One region of the Arthrobacter phoenicis genome, then DNA from elsewhere that is predicted to be linked to it. Evidence: riboswitches for the same ligand, from Rfam matches in the RefSeq annotation. Region 1 holds a riboswitch; each other region holds the start of a gene.
What was found. Region 1 has a riboswitch for S-adenosylmethionine ahead of ABC337_RS14035 (aminotransferase class V-fold PLP-dependent enzyme). Riboswitches for the same ligand answer to the same signal wherever they lie in the genome.
Positions count from the first base shown of each region.

Region 1 (4,643 bases):
TCTCCCTGGTCGGCAATGTCAGCGGCGAACCGGACACTCTCGCCCGGCTGGTGAAGATCCAGGACCGGCGCACCCTGCTGCGCCGCAGCGCCGACGACACCGATCCGATCGAGCGGGCCGTGGTGGCCAACGCCGACCAGCTGGTGGTCGTCGTGGCCGCCGCCAACCCGGAGCCGCGCACCGGCTTCATCGACCGCGCGCTGGTGGCCGCCTACGACGCCGGGATTGAGCCGCTGCTGCTGATCACCAAGGCCGACATCAAGGACCCGGCAGAGCTGCTGGCGAACTACCGCCACCTCGACCTGCCCGTCATCATCTCCAAGACCGCCGACGCCTCCGCCTCCGGCATCGACGCCCGCTCCGACGACGGCCTCTCCGCCCGGCTGGACGGCCCCGCCGTCGCCGAACTGCACGGCCACCTCGACGGCAGGGTCACCGTCATGCTCGGCCACTCCGGCGTCGGCAAGTCCACCATGGTCAACGCCCTCACGGGGGCGGAGCGCGCCACCGGCGGCGTCAACGCCGTCACGGGCCGCGGCCGCCACACCTCCTCCTCCGCCCTGGCGCTAAAGGTCACGGACGCCCCGGCCGGCAGCTGGATCATCGACACCCCCGGCATCAGGTCCTTCGGGCTGGCCCACGTGGACCCGGACCGCATCCTGCGGTCCTTCCCCGACCTGGCCCCCGGCACCGAGGACTGCGAACGCGGCTGCAAGCACGACGCCACCGCCGTCAACTGCGGCGTGGACGCGTGGGTGCAGGCGGGCCACGCGGGACCCTCCGGCCCGGCCCGGCTGGCCTCGCTGCGCCGGCTGCTGGGCACTGACCCGCGGCAGGAAGCCCAGGAAACCAAGGAACTGGGCACCGTCTCCTGACCGTACGTCACTCCTTCGCCCCGCGGTTGATCAGGCCGTCCGGGACGTGGCCTCCCCGGCCGGGGCGCGTTTAGACGGTAGTTTGGAAGCATGAGCCAACCCGCGTCGAGCTACAACGATGACCTGCGCCTTGCCCACGTCCTGGCGGACTCGGTCGATTCCCAGACCATGAGCCGCTTCAAGGCCCTTGACCTCAAAATCGAGACGAAGCCGGACCTGACGCCGGTCACCGACGCCGACAAGGCCGCCGAGGAAGCCATCCGCGGCCAGCTCTCCCGCTCCCGCCCCCGCGACGCCGTCCTGGGCGAGGAGTTCGGCAGCTCGGGCCACGGCTCCCGCCGCTGGATCATCGACCCGATCGACGGCACCAAGAACTTCGTGCGCGGCGTCCCGGTCTGGGCCACCCTCATCGCTTTGGTGGACGAGGGCGAACCGGTGGTCGGCGTCGTCAGCGCCCCCGCCCTCGGCAAGCGCTGGTGGGCCGCCAAGGGCGCCGGCGCCTACACGGGCCGCTCGCTGGCCGCCGCCACCCGGCTGCGGGTCTCCAACGTCTCGGACCTCTCGGATGCCTCCCTCTCCTACTCCAGCCTCGGCGGCTGGAAGCAGCGCGGCAACCTGGACGAATTCCTGGGCCTGACCGAGGAGGTCTGGCGCACCCGCGCCTACGGCGACTTCTGGTCCTACTGCCTGGTGGCCGAGGGCGCCGTCGACATCGCCTGCGAGCCGGAGCTGAACCTCTACGACATGGCCGCACTGGTCCCGATCGTCACCGAGGCCGGCGGCCGGTTCACCTCCCTCGAGGGCGAGGACGGCCCGTTCGGCGGCAACGCCCTGGCCACGAACTCGATCCTGCACTCCGAGGTCCTCAAGCGGCTCAACCCGAACCTGGACGACCTGCTCTAGAGCTGCGCCTTTTCTGGGGGCCCGTTCCGCGTAACACAGCGCTTCACATTGCCGCGCCCCTTTCCGGGGCGCGGCACTTCTGTCCTAGGCTCGAAACAGGTCACGAGTGCCAGCGCTAAACCCCGGTTTGCTGGCCGGCAACCCTCCTTTCGCGGCGGGGTGCCCCGGGTGACGACCTGGCCGGTCCGGAGCGGACCCGGCAAGCGCGGATCCCCTGCACGCGGGGTCCTTTTCGAGCGAGGTCCCATGTCGACTGCCATTTTTTCATCCCCAGCATCCATCCCCACGGCTGCATCCGCTGCCCGCACCCCGCTGGCCGCCGTGACCGGCGCCGAGATCCAAGCGCCGCTGATCCAGGGCGGCCACGTCCGCTACGCCAATCTGGACTACGGCGCCTCGGCCCCCGCCCTGTCCGTGGTCTCTGCCTACCTCAACGAGATCCTGCCCTACTACGCCAGCGTCCACCGCGGTGCCGGCTACGCCTCCCAGCTGAGCACCTCGGTGTACGAGAACGCGCGGACCATCGTGCGGGACTTCGTCGGCGGCCGGCCCGACGACGCGGTCATCTTCACCCGGAACACCACCGATTCTCTGAACCTCCTGGCCGGGTGCCTGCCCACCGCCGGCGGCCGGCACCTGGGCGAGGTCCTGTACCTGGACATCGAGCACCACGCGAACCTGCTGCCGTGGCAGGGCGTTCCGCACCGCAGCGTCGTCGCCGCGCCCACCCTGGCCGGGACGCTGGCGCGGCTCCGGGCGGAGCTGGCCGCGGGCGGCATCAGCCTGCTCGCGGTCACGGGCGCGTCGAATGTCACCGGCGAGATCCTGCCCGTCCGGGAGCTGGCGGCGCTGGCGCACGAGCACGGGGCCCGGATCGTCGTCGACGCCGCGCAGCTGGCCCCGCACCGCCGGATCGACGTCGCGGCCGACGGCATCGACTATGTTGCCTTCTCGGGGCACAAGCTCTACGCACCGTTCGGCGCGGGCGTCCTGGTGGGGCGGCCGGACTGGCTCGATGCCGGAACGCCGCACCTGGCCGGCGGCGGCGCCGTCCGCGACGCCCGGCTGGACGCCGTCAGCTGGACCACCGGACCGGCCCGGCACGAGGGCGGCTCCCCCAACGTCCTCGGCGCGGCCGCCCTGGCCCGCGCCACCCAGGCGGTCGCCGCCCTGGACGAGGCATCCTGGCACGGCCACGAGGATGCCATCCGGTCCTTCCTTGCCGACGGCCTGCGGGAGATCGACGGCGTGAGCGTGCACCACATCTTCGAGGAGACCGACCGCGGGGAGGGCTGCGGCACCATCGGCGTCGTAAACTTCTCGGTCGCGGGGTACGACGCCGGACTCGTCGCCGCGTACCTGTCCGCCGAGCACGGGATCGGCGTGCGGGACGGCCGGTTCTGCGCGCATCCGCTGCTCAGGCGGTTGGGCCTGCCCGCCGGGTCGCTGCGGGCCAGCTTCGGCCTGGGCTCCCGGCTCGAGGACGCCGAGCGGCTGCTGGCCGCGCTGCGGACGCTGCGGCGCGACGGCCTGGGCTGGGACTACGTGGTGGATGCCGGGCGCTGGGTACCGGCGAACGACACCCGCAGCTACCCGCACTGGGCGCCCAACACCCCCGGCACCGCCGGGGCTGCCCCCTGCACCCTCGACGGCCCCGAATAGCCGGTTTGCGGTAGATTCGACGGGTATCTTCCCGAGCTGCCGAAGGAGAGTTCACGTGGCAGGCGGCGGCCCCAAACTGCATCAGACCCGGCGGAAGGAGCTCGGAGCGAGCTTCCAGGACGGCGGGGAACACTATGACCGGGTGCGGCCCGGCTATCCCGCCGACTCCGCCGACTGGCTCATCCCCGCCGGAGCCCGGGACGCGGCCGACGTCGGGGCGGGCACCGGAAAGTTTACCGCCCTCCTCGTGGCCCGCGGCCTGGCCACGGCCGCCGTCGACCCGTCGGCGGACATGCTGGACCAGTTGCGCGCAGTCCTCCCGGGCGTCCCGGCCACGGTGGGGACCGCCGAACACACCGGGCTCCCGGCGTCGGCGTTCGACCTGGTGACGGTGGCGCAGGCCTGGCACTGGTGCGAGCCGCTGCAGGCCAGCACCGAGACCGCCCGCATCCTGCGGCCGCACGGGGTGCTCGGGCTGATCTGGAACCAGCTGGACACCTCCGTACCGTGGGTGCACCGGCTCTCCCGGATCATGCACGCTGGGGACGTCCACAAACCCTCGTTCCGCCCACCGGTCGGGCCCGAGTTCACCGGGCTGGAGAGCCACCTGACCCGGTGGGAGGACCCGGTGACGCCGGAGGAGATCCTGGAGCTGGCCAAGTCCCGCAGCTACTTCCTGCGGGCCGGGGAGGCCACCCGGGCCAAGGTGCTGGCCAACCTCCAGTGGTACCTGTACGAGCACCTCGGTCACGGTCCCGGCGAGACGCTGGCCCTCCCCTACCTCACCCAAAGCTGGCGCGCGGTGAAGGTCTGAGCCTATGATTTCGGTATGCCTAACATTTTTGTTCAGGCTTACGGAAATCATTGGACCCACCAGCCGCAGGAGCCTGCAATGTTGCACCTCACCGGACAGGATCCCGCCGCCGGCGGCCACAGCCCGGTCCGCGGCAGGAAGGGGCACCGCCGCGCCCTGCTGGGGTTGCTGGGGCCCGCCTTCGTCGCCGCGATCGCCTACGTGGATCCCGGCAATGTGGCGGCCAACCTCACCGCGGGCGCCCAGTTCGGCTACCTGCTGGTCTGGGTGCTGGTGGTGGCCAACGTCGTCGCCGTCCTGGTGCAGTACCAGTCCGCCAAGCTCGGCATCGTCACGGGCCGCAGCCTGCCGGAACTGCTCGGGGAACGCCTGCGTCCCGGCTGGCGGCG
Region 1 covers NZ_JBDFMK010000001.1:2,988,517-2,993,159, reverse strand. Annotated here, with positions in the region: gene rsgA (ribosome small subunit-dependent GTPase A) at 1-875, shown strand, start outside; gene hisN (histidinol-phosphatase) at 966-1,778, shown strand; SAM riboswitch class IV at 1,877-1,990, shown strand; gene ABC337_RS14035 (aminotransferase class V-fold PLP-dependent enzyme) at 2,025-3,440, shown strand; gene ABC337_RS14030 (class I SAM-dependent methyltransferase) at 3,496-4,254, shown strand; gene ABC337_RS14025 (Nramp family divalent metal transporter) at 4,333-4,643, shown strand, end outside.

Region 2 (4,643 bases), 1.7 Mb from region 1:
CTCTGGATCACGGAGGAGGTGGCGGCCAGGCCGATCTCCCGGGTGGCGGCGGCCAGGGCCGAGAGCAGGATCAGCGGGTCGTTGGAGGGAACCTGCAGGCCCTTCCTCAGGTGGGAGGCCCAGCCGCCGTCGTAGTCGCCGTAGAGGCCCACGACGTCGGCGAAGAAGATCGCGTCGAATTTCGCGTCCTCCAGCTGCCGGGCCAGGTCGGTCCAGAGCTGCAGTTCGTTGAAGCGGTGCTGCTGGGCCTCGGGGCGGCGCCATTGGCCGCCCATGATGTGGCTGGTGGTGTTCATGACGAACGCGCTGAGGAGCAGGCGGGGGCGGGGTCCGTCGAAGCGGGGGCTGGCTGGTGAAGTCATGGTTCTGCTTTCCGAAGTGGGGTGCCGGGGCCGCGGTCAGAGGCGCTTGTCGAGGCGGCGGGCCAGGCGGGAGCCGCCGAACTGGACGAGGGTGACCAGCAGGATCATCAGGATGATCGCGGTGATCATCAGCGGGGTTTCGTAGCGGTAGTAGCCGTAGCGGATGGCGAAGTCGCCGATCCCGCCGCCACCCACCAAGCCCGCCATCGCCGAGTAGGAGATGAAGCTGACGGTCATGATGGTGATGGAGCTGACCAGTCCCGGCCGGGCCTCCACCAGCAGCACGTCCCGGACGATCTGTGACCGGCTGGCTCCCATCGAACGGGCGGCCTCCACCACCCCGCTGCCGAGCTGGCTGAGGTTCTGCTCCACGAAGCGGGCGAAGTACGGGATGGCGTTGATGGTCAGCGGGACGATCACCGCGGCCGTGCCGATGGTGGTGCCCACGATGAAGCGGGTCACCGGGATGATGGCGATCAGCAGGATCAGGAACGGGAAGGATCGGACCAGGTTGACCAGGCCGTCCAGGACCCGGTGGAGCCGGGGCCGGTGCCGCAGTCCGCCGGGGCCGATCGTGTAGAGCCAGACGCCCAGCGGCGTGCCGATCAGGACGGCCAGCGGGATCGCGACCAGCAGCATGGCCAGGGTCTGGCCCATGGCGGCGCCGATTTCGGGCAGGACCGAGAAGATGCGCTCAAGCATGGATCAGGCCTTTCGGGGCGGGGCCGGCCGGTGCGGCTGCCCGGTGGGGCCGGTTCAGCTCGATGGCGTCGGAGACCAGGTACCGCCCGATCGAGGTGGCGGGGTGGAAGCCGGGGCGTTCGAGCTCGGCCAGGTCGAATTGCTCGACGATCCGGCCGTCCTCCATGACCGCGACGTTGTCCGCGATGGCCTTGATGACGTTCATTTCGTGCGTGACCACCACGATCGTGATGCCAAATTTGGCGTTGACGTCCGCGAGGTACTGCAGCACGGAGGCAGTGGTCCGGGGATCCACGGCCGACGTCGGTTCGTCGCAGAGCAGGACCTTCGGCTCCGTGGCCAGCGCCCGGGCGATGGCCACCCGCTGCTTCTGGCCGCCGGAGAGCTTCGCGGGATAGCTGGCGGCCTTGTCCGCGAGGTCCACGATGGCCAGCGCATCCGCCGCCCGGCGCCGGCGTTCGGTCCGCCCCACCCCGGCGAACTTCAGTGAGAGCTCCACGTTCTCCTGCGCGGTGAGGTTATTGAGCAGGTTGAAGTGCTGGAAGATCATGCCGATTCCGTGCCGGCTGCTGCGCAGGTCCGGCTCGCTCAGGGCGGTCAGGTCCACGCCGTCGACCAGGACCCGGCCCGAGGTGGGGCGTTCGAGCAGGTTGATGTTACGCAGCAGCGTGGATTTGCCGGCGCCGGAGAACCCGATGATGCCCTGGATCCGGCCGCGCTCCACGGTGAGGGTGACGTCGTCGACGGCGGTGAACCGGCCGTCCTTCGATGGGAACGAGGTGCTGACGTTCTGGATCTCGATCACAGCGGACCGCCCGCGATCCGGGCCGGCGCTGCCGTCGTTGTGGTGTTCATGATTCCTCCGGGGCTCGCCCGAGGAAAGCCTCATCCCCCGGCGCCGGGGCAGCACAAAGCGCGGCCTCTCGGGTCCGTGGAACAGTGGTTCTCCATCGGTCCTGGCGGTAGCACCGTCCTCATCGAGGGGGTTGCTGCGGCGTCACGGAGCCAGGTCTCTCAGCCGCTCGGGATGGTTACCCCACGAATCTGGCACACGCCCGGCCGAGGTGAAAGCGGCGCGTCACACGCCGTAAAGCTCCCATCAGTTCCGGTTAGAGGCCCAGGAGCGGCGCTTCCCTGGCCGGGCAGGCGTTCATGACGACGTCCAGCCCGGCGGCCTTGGCGCGTTCGGCCGCGGCCTCGTCGATGACGCCCAGCTGCAGCCAGACGGCGCCGGCGCCGGCGGCAATCGCCTGGTCCACCACGTCGCCGACGCGGCCGGAGTTCACGAAGCAATCCACGACGTCGATGGGCCGTTTCTCCGCCGGGATTTCCCCCAGCGAGCGGTAGCCGGCCTCCCCGTGGACGTCGTCGCCGGGCAGGTTGACCGGGATGATGTCCATGCCAAGGCGGTCGCGGATGAACAGCGACGTGTCGTAGGCAGCACGCCATTGGTTGGTGCTCAGGCCCACGATGGCCCACCGGCCCTTGGTGCGCAGGAGGCGTTCGACGACGGCGGGATCGTTCATGTGGCTCATGCGGCCAGCCTACGTCCGCCGGCAGCACCACCGCAGTAGGGAAATCCGCCCCGGGCGCTGTGCCGAATTTCTGATCGAACCAGGTGCCGCACGTCCGCAGGTTTCCGAATATTACGCGCCCATTTGGCAAAAATCCGCCGTTCGGTTTTAGTAGACAGTGACCATCCCGAGCGGCCGAGAGACCTGGATCGATGACGCCGCAGCAACCCTGGTCGACGGACCTCCACCCCGGAGCCCGCCGATAACGAGGACGCACGCCGAGGGAAAGGTCCGGACTGACTACCCGGGCCAAAGGCTGCTTCCGTAGGGTGCTACTGCCAGGACCGATGGAGTAACCCTATGACTGCTGTCCTGCACCCGCCCCAGCCCCGGGCCGACGCCCGGGCTGGCTCCGGCACCCCCGCCCTTCCGGTGTCCTTCCGCGGCCTGGGCCGCGCCTTCGGGACCGGCCCCGCCGCGCACACCGTCCTCCGGGATGTCAGCTTCGACGTCGTCCCCGGCGAGGTGCTGGCCATCCTGGGCGCCTCCGGCTGCGGCAAGTCCACCCTGCTCCGGGCCGCCGCCGGGCTCGACGCCGCCACCTCCGGCAGCGTCGCCATCGACGGCGAGCCGGTCCGCGGCGTCGACGACCGCTGCGCCTTCGCGTTCCAGGAGCCGCGGCTGCTGCCCTGGCACACGCTCCAGGCGAACATCGCCATCGGCCTGCCCGCCGGCGTCAGCGCCCGCGACGGCAAGGCCAAGGTGGCCCGCCTGCTGGAACTCGTGGGCCTGCAGGACTTCGCCAAGCACCGCCCCCGGGAGGTCTCCGGCGGCATGGCCCAGCGCGCGTCGCTGGCCCGGGCCCTGGCCCGGAACCCCGGCGTGCTGCTCCTCGACGAGCCCTTCGGCGCCCTCGACGCACTGACCCGGATCAAGATGCAGGACCTGCTCCTGGAGGTCCACCGCGCCGAACCCACCACGGTGCTGCTGGTGACGCACGACGTCGACGAGGCCCTGCAGCTGGCGGACCGCATCATCGTCCTCGGCCGGGAGGACACCGAATCGTCCCCGGCCGGCGCCACGATCGTGCGCACCCTCACCGTTCCCGGCGGACGGCCCCGGGACCGCGCCTCGGCCGACCTGGCCCGAATGCGCACCTCGCTCCTGGCCAGCCTCGGCGTCGACGGCCACTAACGGCCCCGCCCCGCCGCCCCGGTCACGGCCTGAACGGTCCGTCCGCTTCCAGCAGGCAGCGCCGCCGGTACCCCGGCACCGGACCGGCCGAGCCGTCCGCTCCCCGCGCCGGCGGCCACCTGCATCACTCTCCTGTCTCTTTCGCATCGCTCGCACCGCCCGTAAAGGAACTCCCATGGCTCCCACCCGCACCACGTCCCGCCGTTTCGTCCTCACCGCCGTCGCCGCCTCCGCGGCCCTGGCCCTCACCGGGTGCGTCGCCGGGGAAGGCTCCGGCAGCCAGCCCGCAGCCGCCGCGGCCGCCGGCGGCAACGGCGGCGGCACGCTGACCATCGACTTCGCCACCTACAACCCGCTGAGCCTGGTGATCAAGAAGAAGGGCTGGCTGGAGGCCGCCCTTAAGGACCAGGGCGTCACCGTCAAGTGGGTCCAGTCGGCCGGCTCCAACAAGGCCAACGAGGCACTCCGTTCCGGCGCGGTGGACGTCGGCTCCACCGCCGGTTCGGCCGCGCTCCTGGCCAAGGCCAACGGCTCCCCGATCAAGACCATCGACATCTTCTCCCAGCCCGAATGGGCCGCCCTGGTCACCAAGCCCGGCTCCGGCATCAGCACGGTGGCGGACCTGAAGGGCAAGTCGGTCGCGGCCACCAAGGGCACGGACCCGTACTTCTTCCTGCTGCAGGCGCTGTCCGAGGCCGGCCTCTCGCCCAAGGACGTCACCGTGCAGAACCTGCAGCACGCGGACGGCCGCACCGCCCTGGAGAACGGATCCGTGGACGCCTGGTCCGGGCTGGACCCGATCATGGCCGGCGCCGAGCAGAAGGGCGCCAAGCTCTTCTACCGGAACCTCTCGTTCAACACCTACGGCTTC
Region 2 covers NZ_JBDFMK010000001.1:1,310,026-1,314,668, forward strand. Annotated here, with positions in the region: gene ABC337_RS06005 (NtaA/DmoA family FMN-dependent monooxygenase) at 1-362, opposite strand, end outside; gene ABC337_RS06010 (methionine ABC transporter permease) at 399-1,064, opposite strand; gene ABC337_RS06015 (methionine ABC transporter ATP-binding protein) at 1,057-1,869, opposite strand; SAM riboswitch class I at 2,009-2,098, opposite strand; gene ABC337_RS06020 (CoA-binding protein) at 2,174-2,599, opposite strand; gene ABC337_RS06025 (ABC transporter ATP-binding protein) at 2,939-3,772, shown strand; gene ABC337_RS06030 (aliphatic sulfonate ABC transporter substrate-binding protein) at 3,948-4,643, shown strand, end outside.
Region 2: linked by a shared signal. The riboswitch ahead of ABC337_RS06015 (methionine ABC transporter ATP-binding protein) and the one ahead of ABC337_RS14035 (aminotransferase class V-fold PLP-dependent enzyme) in region 1 are both predicted to bind S-adenosylmethionine.

Region 3 (4,643 bases), 2.5 Mb from region 1:
GCACCACGTACCTGGAGACCAAGACCGGCTACGGCCTGGACGTGGACAACGAGGCCCGCAGCGCCCGCATCGCCTCCACGGTCGCCGACGAGGTCACCTACCTCGGCGCCCACCTGGTCCCTGCCGGCATGGACGCCGAGGAGTACACGGACCTGGTCTGCGGGCCGATGCTCGCCGCCGTCCGGCCCTACGTGCGCTGGGCCGACGTCTTCTGCGAACGCGGCGCCTTCACCGAGGAGCAGTCCCGCCGCGTGCTGGCGGCCTGCCGGGAGGCGGGCCTGGGCCTGCGGGTGCACGGCAACCAGCTTGGCGAGGGCCCGGGCGTGCGGCTGGCGGTGGAGTTCGGGGCCGCCAGCGTGGACCACGTGAACTACCTGTCCCGGGAGGACGTGCGCGACCTCGCGGACAGCTGGTCCGGCTGGGAAGCCGCGGCCGGCGCGGGGGAGCGCGGCACGGTGGCCACCTGCCTGCCCGCCTGCGACCTCTCCACCCGGCAGCCGCTGGCTCCCGGCCGCGAACTGCTCGACGCCGGCGTGCAGCTGGCCCTGGCCTCCAACGCCAACCCCGGCACCTCCTACACCAGCTCCATGGCCTTCTGCGTCACCACCGCGGTGCTGCAGATGCGGCTCAGCGTGCACGAAGCGGTGCGCGCCGCGACCTACGGAGGGGCGCTGGCGCTGGGCCGGGAGTCGGGCAACGACGTCGACGGCGAACGCGCGGTGGGGTCGATCGCCGTCGGCCACCGGGCGGACCTGCACCTGCTCAACGCCCCCTCGGCCACCCACCTGGCCTACCGGCCGGGCATGCCGCTGACCCACGCCGTCTGGCGCGCCGGGGTCCGCGCCCGCTAGCGCGTCCTAGAACACCATGGGCGGGGCGTGCAGCACCGTCTCGTCCACGCGCCGCTCCACCCACTGGCTGAACGGCTTGTCGAGTTCATATTTGCCGTCCCCGGTGCGGTGCAGGGTGCGCAGCTCGGCGTTGTCCGGGTTGTTTAGCGACTCGAAGTACTCCACGGACCAGTGGAACCAGCGCATGCAGAACAGCCGCATGGTCAGCCCGTGCGTGACGAACAGGGCGTTGGGCGCGTAGTCCGGCTTGGACCAGTGCCGGTACAGGGTCTCCATGAACGAGGAGATCCGGTCGTAGACATCGGACCCGGACTCGCCCTCGCGGAACCGGTAGAAGAAGTGCCCGTAGGCGTTCCGGAGCTCCTTCTGGTCCTCGATGTCCCCGGCGATCTGGAAGTTCGCCCAGTCCTGCTCCCGCAGCCGGGGCTCCTCGATCACCCGCTCGGTCAGGGTGCCCAGGCCCAGCGCCTCGAGCGTCTGGTAGGCCCGCAGGTACGGGGAAACGTAGACGCAGACCTGCTGCCCGTCCAGCTGGCGGCGGAGTTCGGCGCCGGCGGCCCGGGCCTGCTCGACGCCCAGTTCGGTCAGCGGGATGCGGTAATCGGGCACCCGGTTGTAGATGGAGGTATCGGCATTGGCGGCGGACTGGCCGTGCCGGATCATCAGGATTTTCCCGGGCGCGCTCACAGCCCCAGCATAGGCGCGTCCGGCCAACTCCCGGCAACGGCAGGCAAGATAGGACCATGCTGGTTACCTCCCCCCGCCGCGTGCGGTTCGAAGTATGGATTGTGCTGGGACTCTCGCTGGGGCAGTCGGCGGTGTACTCGGTGGTGCAGCTGCTGGACAAGCTCTCGCAGGCGCCGCTGGCCGAGGGGACCTCCACGCTGAACCGCTCCCAGAGCAGCCGCGAGTACTTCGACCTGACCTACCAGCTGCTGGACATCATCTTCGCGCTCGTCCCCGTGCTGCTGGTGCTCTACTTCCTCACCGGTCCCCGCGAGCCGGGGACCCCCGGCGGCGGCTCGGCATTCCGGAAGCTCGGGTTCGATTTCGCCCGCCCCGGAAAGGACCTGCTGCAGGGTGTGGGCCTGTTCCTGCTGATCGGCATCCCGTCGCTGGGCCTCTACGCCGCCGGCCGGGCCCTGGGCATCACGACGGCGATCATCCCGAGCGCGCTGGGCACCTACTGGTGGACCGTGCCCGTTCTGATCCTCTCCGCCATCCGGCATGGGATCGTCGAGGAGGTGATCGTGGTGGGGTACCTGCTGGACCGGTTCGGCAAACTCGGCTGGCGGCTGCCGGCGGCGATCGCCGCGAGCTCCATCCTGCGCGGCAGCTACCACCTGTACCAGGGGTTCGGGCCGTTCATCGGCAACGCCATCATGGGCGTCATCTTCGCCCTGGTCTACACCCGGACCCGGCGGGTGATGCCGCTGGTGATCGCGCATGCGCTGCTGGACATCGTCGCGTTCGTGGGCTTCAGCCTGTTCGGCAAGGCGGTCGGCCTGGGCTGAGGTGTCCTGGGGTCTCCTGCGGTGCCGTCACCTGCCTTGACGAGTCGGGGATCGGCTTAAAGAGTTTCGGCCCCCGGCGGCGGGTGGCGTCATTGACACCCGCGGCCGGCGGCCGAAGTTGTGGCGGGCCGGAGCCCTAGATGGTGACGGCGCCGGAGGCGGTCTCGAAGGTGACCGAGAGGATGCCCGGCGTGCCGTGCGGGGCCTGCCAGTTCACGGCCACGTCCTCCAGCGGCTTCTCCACCGGTTCGCCCAGCCATTCGGTGACCCGCTGCGCGGAGCCGGCGATGGTCAGCTCGGACATCTTCACCGAGCTCTCGTAGGCGTTGGACGGGTGCAGTGCCGGGTCGCCCTCCCACTTGAGCATGTACGGCACCTGCGGATCCGCGATGAGGCCCAGGATGCCGATCTGCTTCCAGACCAGTTCGCGGCCATCGGGGAACTTGCGGTTGCCGTTGACCGCGGCGCGGCCCAGGCGTTCCTCGAAGGGTGCCAGGTCGTCGACCTCGACGCACCAGCCCATCCAGCCGCCGCCGGCGGCGGAGCGGGCGCGGACCGCCTGGCCGAACGGTGCCTTATCCGACGCCGGGTGGTCCAGGACCTCCACGACCTCCAGGTACTTGTGCCCGGCGAGCGGGATGATCATGTTGCGGGTGCCGAAACGGGGGTGCACGCCGCCCTTGACGGCCTCGACCCCGAGGGCCGTGGCGATACGGTCGGTGGTGGCCGCGAGGCCATCCTTTTCACAGGCGTAAGAGACGTGATCCATGCGCATGCCCTCATCTTGGCACTTTGTGATGGACCTCTCAGCTTAGGCTGTCCTAACCTCGCCGGGACCGTCCGGCGGACCCCCTTGCCGCCCGGCGCGGCCGCGGAAATCCGCCGGACAAGCCGTCCCGGGGATCGGTTTCTTCATCTTTGTCACAAAGCTATCCGGGCCGGTTTCCGGCTTCCTACACTGGGAGCAGGTCATGAGTGCCAGCGACAAGCCCCGGCTCGCTGGCCGGCAACCCTCCTTGCGCGGTGGGGTGCCCCGGGTGAAGACCTGGCCCTCCGGCGCCCGCCGGCGGGGCAAGCGCGGCGCCAGGGCCGTGCCGATTGTCCGGGACCTGCCAGCAGTGCTGGACCCGGGAGCCGGTGCCGTCCTGAGCCCAGTCACAGGAGACGCCATGTCCAACGCCTGGTCCTTTGAAACCCGCCAGATCCACGCCGGCCAGCAGCCGGACGCCGCCACCGGCGCCCGCTCGCTGCCGATCTACCAGACGACGTCGTTCGTCTTCCCGAGCGCCGAGAGCGCCGCGAACCGGTTCGCCCTGGCCGAGCTCGCCCCCATCTACACCCGGATCGGCAACCCCACCCAGGACGCCGTCGAACAGCGCATCGCCAGCCTGGAGGGCGGCCTCGGCGCGCTGCTGCTCAGCTCCGGGCAGGCGGCGGAAACCTTCGCCATCCTCAACATCGCCGAGGCCGGGGACCACGTGGTGGCCAGCCCCAGCCTCTACGGCGGCACCTACAACCTGCTGGCCCACACGCTGAAGAAGTTCGGCATCTCCGTGACCTTCGTGGCGGACCCGGACAACCTGGACCAGTGGCGCGAGGCGGTGCAGCCGAACACCAAGCTGTTCTTCGGCGAGGTGGTCTCCAACCCGCGCCAGGACGTCCTGGACCTCGAGGGCATCTCGGATGTGGCCCACCAGGCAGGGGTGCCGCTGATCGTGGACAACACCCTCGCCACCCCGTACCTGATCCGGCCGCTGGAATGGGGCGCGGACATCGTGGTGCACTCGGCCACCAAGTACCTGGGCGGCCACGGCTCGGCGATCGCCGGCGTGATCGTGGACTCCGGGAAGTTCGACTTCGGCGCGGACCCGGAGCGGTACCCCGGCTTCAACACCCCGGACCCGAGCTACAACGGGCTGGTCTACGCCCGGGACCTGGGCGCGGACGGCGCACTGGGGGCCAACCTCTCCTACATCCTCAAGGCACGGGTGCAGCTGCTGCGCGACCTCGGCTCCGCCGTCGCGCCCTTCAACGCCTTCCTGATCGCCCAGGGCATCGAGACGCTGAGCCTGCGGGTGGAGCGGCACGTCGCCAACGCCACCCGGGTGGCCGAATGGCTTGAGGGCCGGGACGACGTCGAATCGGTCGCCTACGCGGGACTGCCCTCGAGCCCCTGGTACGAGCGCGGCAGGAAGTACGGTCCGCGCGGCACGGGCGCCGTCGTCTCCTTCGTCATCGCCGGGGGAGTGGAGGCCGGCAAGCGCTTCGTCGACGCCCT
Region 3 covers NZ_JBDFMK010000001.1:513,996-518,638, reverse strand. Annotated here, with positions in the region: gene hutI (imidazolonepropionase) at 1-851, shown strand, start outside; gene ABC337_RS02400 (histidine phosphatase family protein) at 858-1,514, opposite strand; gene ABC337_RS02395 (CPBP family intramembrane glutamic endopeptidase) at 1,595-2,365, shown strand; gene ABC337_RS02390 (VOC family protein) at 2,502-3,140, opposite strand; SAM riboswitch class IV at 3,333-3,449, shown strand; gene ABC337_RS02385 (bifunctional o-acetylhomoserine/o-acetylserine sulfhydrylase) at 3,535-4,643, shown strand, end outside.
Region 3: linked by a shared signal. The riboswitch ahead of ABC337_RS02385 (bifunctional o-acetylhomoserine/o-acetylserine sulfhydrylase) and the one ahead of ABC337_RS14035 (aminotransferase class V-fold PLP-dependent enzyme) in region 1 are both predicted to bind S-adenosylmethionine.

Region 4 (4,643 bases), 1.0 Mb from region 1:
GTCAATGTCCACGAAGACGCTGGGGTTGAATTCCCGGGTGGCGGAGGGGCTCTCGTAGCAAAGAATGGAGTGATGCTGCCGGGCGGCCCGCAGGGTGGCCTGGTGCACCGCCTGGTGGTCCTGGTGCTGGTCGTGGTTGGAGTGGGTGAGGATGATGTCCGGGTTGAAGCGCACGATCGCGTGCTCGATGGCGCCCACCATTTCCTGGCTGTGGCGGTGCAGCTCGGTGTCCGTGAAGTTGTGGTGGATCATGCCGGTCAGGCCCATGAAGGTGGCGCCGCGCTGGGCGTCCAGCGAACGCTCCAGGGCGTTGCCGCCGCGCTTGCCGTCGCTCATCACCAGCCCCTGCACCTCGTGGCCGGAGTCGACGAACTTGGCGAGCGTTCCGCCGCAGGCCAGCTCCAGGTCATCCGGGTGGGCGCCGATGGCCAGCACCCGGCGGGGCTGACGGGCCGGGCTTCCGCCGGTGCGCAGGGCGGTCAGCGCGATGGCGAGGGCGGTGAGTCCGCCCAGGGTGGCGGTCAGGTCCGCGGTCTGCCAGAACTCGGAGGCGTCCAGGGCAAAGGCGGCGACGTTGGCCAGCAGGAGCACTACGCCGGTGGCGAGGGAAATCCGGCGCAGAAGTTCGGGACGGCGCAGGCGGCGGTGGAACCAGGATTTCCCCACTGCCGCTGCGACCAGCAGCGCAATCAGCAAGACGATTATCAAGACGTAAATCGAGACCATGAATCTTTCCAGTTCTTCTTCGAGGTGCCGGCCGCCACCAGTGCTGTGCCGGACAAAATGATGGATCTGCAACCCGCCCGGCAGAGGCTGCCGGGTTCTGGAGGGAAGGATTGCTTGTCAAAGAACCGGTCCGCGGTATCCCGGCGGAGACGTCAAAACCCATGCGCCAGCGGCGCTGCGCAAACGGCCGGAAGCGGCCGCGCAGCGGGTGCTGAAAAGGCGTATGCGGTATGTGGAGACCCAGCTGAGACCTTGGACTGCCACTTCAGTAAACGTGACGCCCCTATCGGAAAACCCGAGTAGGCAATACCCGAAAAGCATTCGGCCACCGCGGACGAGATCGACTTTTTGTACTCGATCAGGACGGGCGCGATACTCGGTTGGGCTGCGGAGGACAGCCTCCCGTGACCGAACATGACGGGGTCGACGCGCGGGTGCGGGCCCCGGGGTGCTAGGTTTTTTGCAGAGTAATGAGAACCGGTGCCAAGCCCTGACTGGCCGGTCGGCAACCCTCCTTTTGCGGCGGGGTGCCTCAGGTGACTACTCGGCAATCGACCATTCGAGCTGCAAGCGTGAACGTAAGGAGTTTGTCGTGTCCGACGCGACCCCGCCCCCAGTCCCCACTCCCGGAACCGGCACCCCGGCCACCCCTCCCGCACAGGCTGCCGCCCCCGCGGAGCGGCTAGCCTACCGGCTGCTGACCGGCCCTGACGACCGCAGCTTCTGCGAGCGGATCTCGGCCGCCCTTGCCGACGGGTATGTGCTGCACGGCAGCCCGGCCGCAACCTTCAATGGCACCTCGGTGATCGTGGCGCAGGCCCTGGTGCTGCCGGCCGCCGTCGCGGAGGCGGACGCCGCGGTGGCCCGCGCCGTCGACGTCCTGGAGTTCGACGGGCGGGCAGGAGCATGAGCTACGCCGGGGACCTGACTCCGCAGGCGGCCTGGGAACGGGTGCAGTCCGGCGCGGTGCTGGTGGACGTCCGCACCCGCGCCGAGTGGGCGCAGATCGGCGTCCCGGTGACCGGCGGTGCGGCCGCTGAGCCGGTCTTCATCGAGTGGACCCGGGCCGGCGGCGTGCCGAACGAGGCCTTCCTCGACGAGCTCCGGCAGCGCGTTCCGGCCGACGCCGAACTGCTCTTCCTCTGCCGGTCCGGGGCCCGCTCCGTCGCGGCGGCAGGGGCTGCGTCGGCGGCAGGATTCGCCGTCTACAACGTGCTGGACGGGTTCGAGGGCCAGCCGGATGAGTCCGGCGTCCGCCGCGTCAACGGCTGGAAGAACGTGGGCCTGCCGACCGACGGGACCCGCACCGCATGAGTTTCAATCCCGAGGCCGCGGACTGGAGCCCGGACACCCAGGCCGTCCGTGGCGGCCTGGACCGGACCGGCTTCCAAGAAACCACAGAGCCGATCTTCCTCAATTCCGGCTTCGTCTACGAATCCGCCGTCGCCGCGGAGCGGGCCTTTACCGGCGAGGACGAGCGGTTCGTTTACTCCCGCTACGGCAACCCTTCGGTGGCCACTTTCCAGGAGCGGCTCCGCCTGCTCGAGGGCACCGAGGCGTGTTTCGCGACGGCATCGGGCATGTCCGCGGTGTTCACCGCCCTCGGCGCGCTGCTCGGGGCCGGGGACCGGGTGGTCGCTGCCCGGTCCCTGTTCGGATCCTGCTTCGTGATCCTCAACGAGATCCTGCCGCGCTGGGGCGTGGAGACCGTCTTCGTCGACGGCCCGGACATGGACCAGTGGCGTGAAGCGCTGGCTGAACCCACGACGGCGGTCTTCTTCGAGTCGCCGTCGAACCCGATGCAGGAGATCGTGGACATCGCCGCCGTGAGCGGGCTGGCGCACGCCGCCGGCGCCACCGTGGTGGTGGACAACGTCTTCGCCACCCCGCTGCTGCAGCGTTGCACGGACTTCGGCGCGGACGTGGTGGTCTACTCCGGCACGAAGCACATCGACGGCCAGGGCCGGGTGCTGGGCGGCGCGATCCTGGGCAGCAAGGAGTTCATCGAGGGCCCGGTCCGGCAGCTGATGCGCCACACCGGACCGGCGCTGTCCGCCTTCAACGCCTGGGTGCTGACCAAGGGCCTGGAAACCATGTCGCTGCGGGTCAACCACGCCTCCGCCTCGGCGCTGCGGCTGGCCGAGTGGCTCGAGGAGCAGCAGGCAGTGACCTGGGTGAAGTACCCGCTCCTGGCCTCCCACCCGCAGCACGAGCTGGCCGCCAGGCAGATGAAGTCCGGCGGGACGGTGCTGACCTTCGAACTGGCTCCCCCGGCCGGCAGGTCCGCCAAGGACGCCGCCTTCGAGCTGCTTGACGGGCTGCGGATCGTCGACATCTCCAACAACCTGGGCGACTCGAAGTCGCTGATCACGCACCCGGCCACCACCACGCACCGGGCCATGGGCCCGGAGGGGCGGGCGGCTATCGGGTTGAGCGACGGCGTGGTGCGGCTCTCCGTGGGACTGGAGGACCCGGAGGACCTGATCCGGGACCTGGGCCAGGCCCTGGCGCGAATCCAGTAATCCTCAGAGGCGTGGAACGCGCGGCCTAGAACCGGCGGACGGGTGCCAGCGCCGGCAGCGGCCCGGTAGCGGTGCCGGCGTCGGGCGAGTCCCTGCCGACCGTGGTCCGCACCGCCTGGCCGACGACGGCGCCGAGGCCGGCGCGGCGCTGCAGCTCCGCCCCGGTGCCCTCCGCCAGGATTCTGGCCACCCCGGCGCGCGCCAGGCCGAGCTCGCCCTGGTCCGCCAGGACGGGGGCGAGGTAGTCCACCAGGGCGTTCACCACGTCGGCCGCGGGGCGGGGCCGGAAGGTGCCGAAGTCCAGCAGCTCGGAGGACAGCCCGCAGTTGCTCGCCTGCCAGGCCGCCATCCGAAGGAGCACTGTTGGCACCGGCGCCGGGTCCACGCCGTCGTACCACTCGCGCGAGGCGGTCTCCACCAGCGCCCGCACCAGCACCGCCAGCAGCGCCGCGTCCTCCGCGCGCAGGCACACGTCCGCCACCCGGATCTCCACGGTGGGATGGTTCCGGGCCAGCCGCGCGTCGAAGTACACCATCCCCTCGTCGAAAAGCACGCCGCTTTCCAGCAGCCGCGACACCACCCTGCGGTAGGCCGCGTGGCTGCCGAAGACCATCGCCGGACCGGCAGCGGGCCAGCGATTCCAGGCCTGGGTGCGGTAGCTCTCGAACCCGGTTTCCATCCCGTTCCAGTACGGGGAGTTGGCGCTCAGGGCGATCAGCACCGCCAGCTTGTCCCGGATCCGGTCCAGCACCGCCACCCCCTCCTCGGGCGAGTCGATGGCGGCGTGGACGTGCAGCCCGCAGGTGAGCTGTTCCTGGACGGTGAGGCCGAACCGCCGCTGCATCGTGGCGTAGCGCAGTTTGGGGGTGGTGTGGGTGGGGGCGGCCAGCGGCGAGGTAGCCAGCGCCGCCACCCGGGCGCCGTGGACCCGGGCGGCCTCGTCGGCGGTCCGGCGGGCCCGGCGAATCTGCCGCAGCAGGGCGTCATGCTCCCGGCAGGGCAACGTCTGGGTCTCGATCTGTTCGAGCTTGAGCTCGAAACTGAAGCCGGAATGGCCGTCGCCCGTGTCCGGGTCCCGGATGAGCCCGCGCAGCATGGCGTCTGCGAGCGCCAGCGGAAGCCCGGTGACGGGGTCCACGATCAGCAGTTCCTCTTCGACGCCGAAGGTGCGCATAACCCATTGTGCGCCGGGGCCGCTTAGTCCTGGAAGTACTCGATCTTCGCGCCGATGGTGTTCAGCCGCTCGGCCAGATCCTCGTACCCGCGCTCGATCACGTAGATGTTGCGCAGCTCGGATACGCCCCGGGCGGCCAGCATGGCCAGCAGCAGGCAGGCGGCAGGGCGAAGGGCCGGCGGGCAGCCCACCTCGGCGGCGCGCCACTTAGTCGGGCCGTT
Region 4 covers NZ_JBDFMK010000001.1:1,957,700-1,962,342, reverse strand. Annotated here, with positions in the region: gene ABC337_RS09135 (PIG-L deacetylase family protein) at 1-726, opposite strand, end outside; SAM riboswitch class IV at 1,193-1,305, shown strand; gene ABC337_RS09130 (DUF1737 domain-containing protein) at 1,421-1,636, shown strand; gene ABC337_RS09125 (rhodanese-like domain-containing protein) at 1,633-2,040, shown strand; gene ABC337_RS09120 (O-succinylhomoserine sulfhydrylase) at 2,037-3,248, shown strand; gene ABC337_RS09115 (glutamate--cysteine ligase 2) at 3,274-4,422, opposite strand; gene ABC337_RS09110 (UDP-N-acetylglucosamine 1-carboxyvinyltransferase) at 4,446-4,643, opposite strand, start outside.
Region 4: linked by a shared signal. The riboswitch ahead of ABC337_RS09130 (DUF1737 domain-containing protein) and the one ahead of ABC337_RS14035 (aminotransferase class V-fold PLP-dependent enzyme) in region 1 are both predicted to bind S-adenosylmethionine.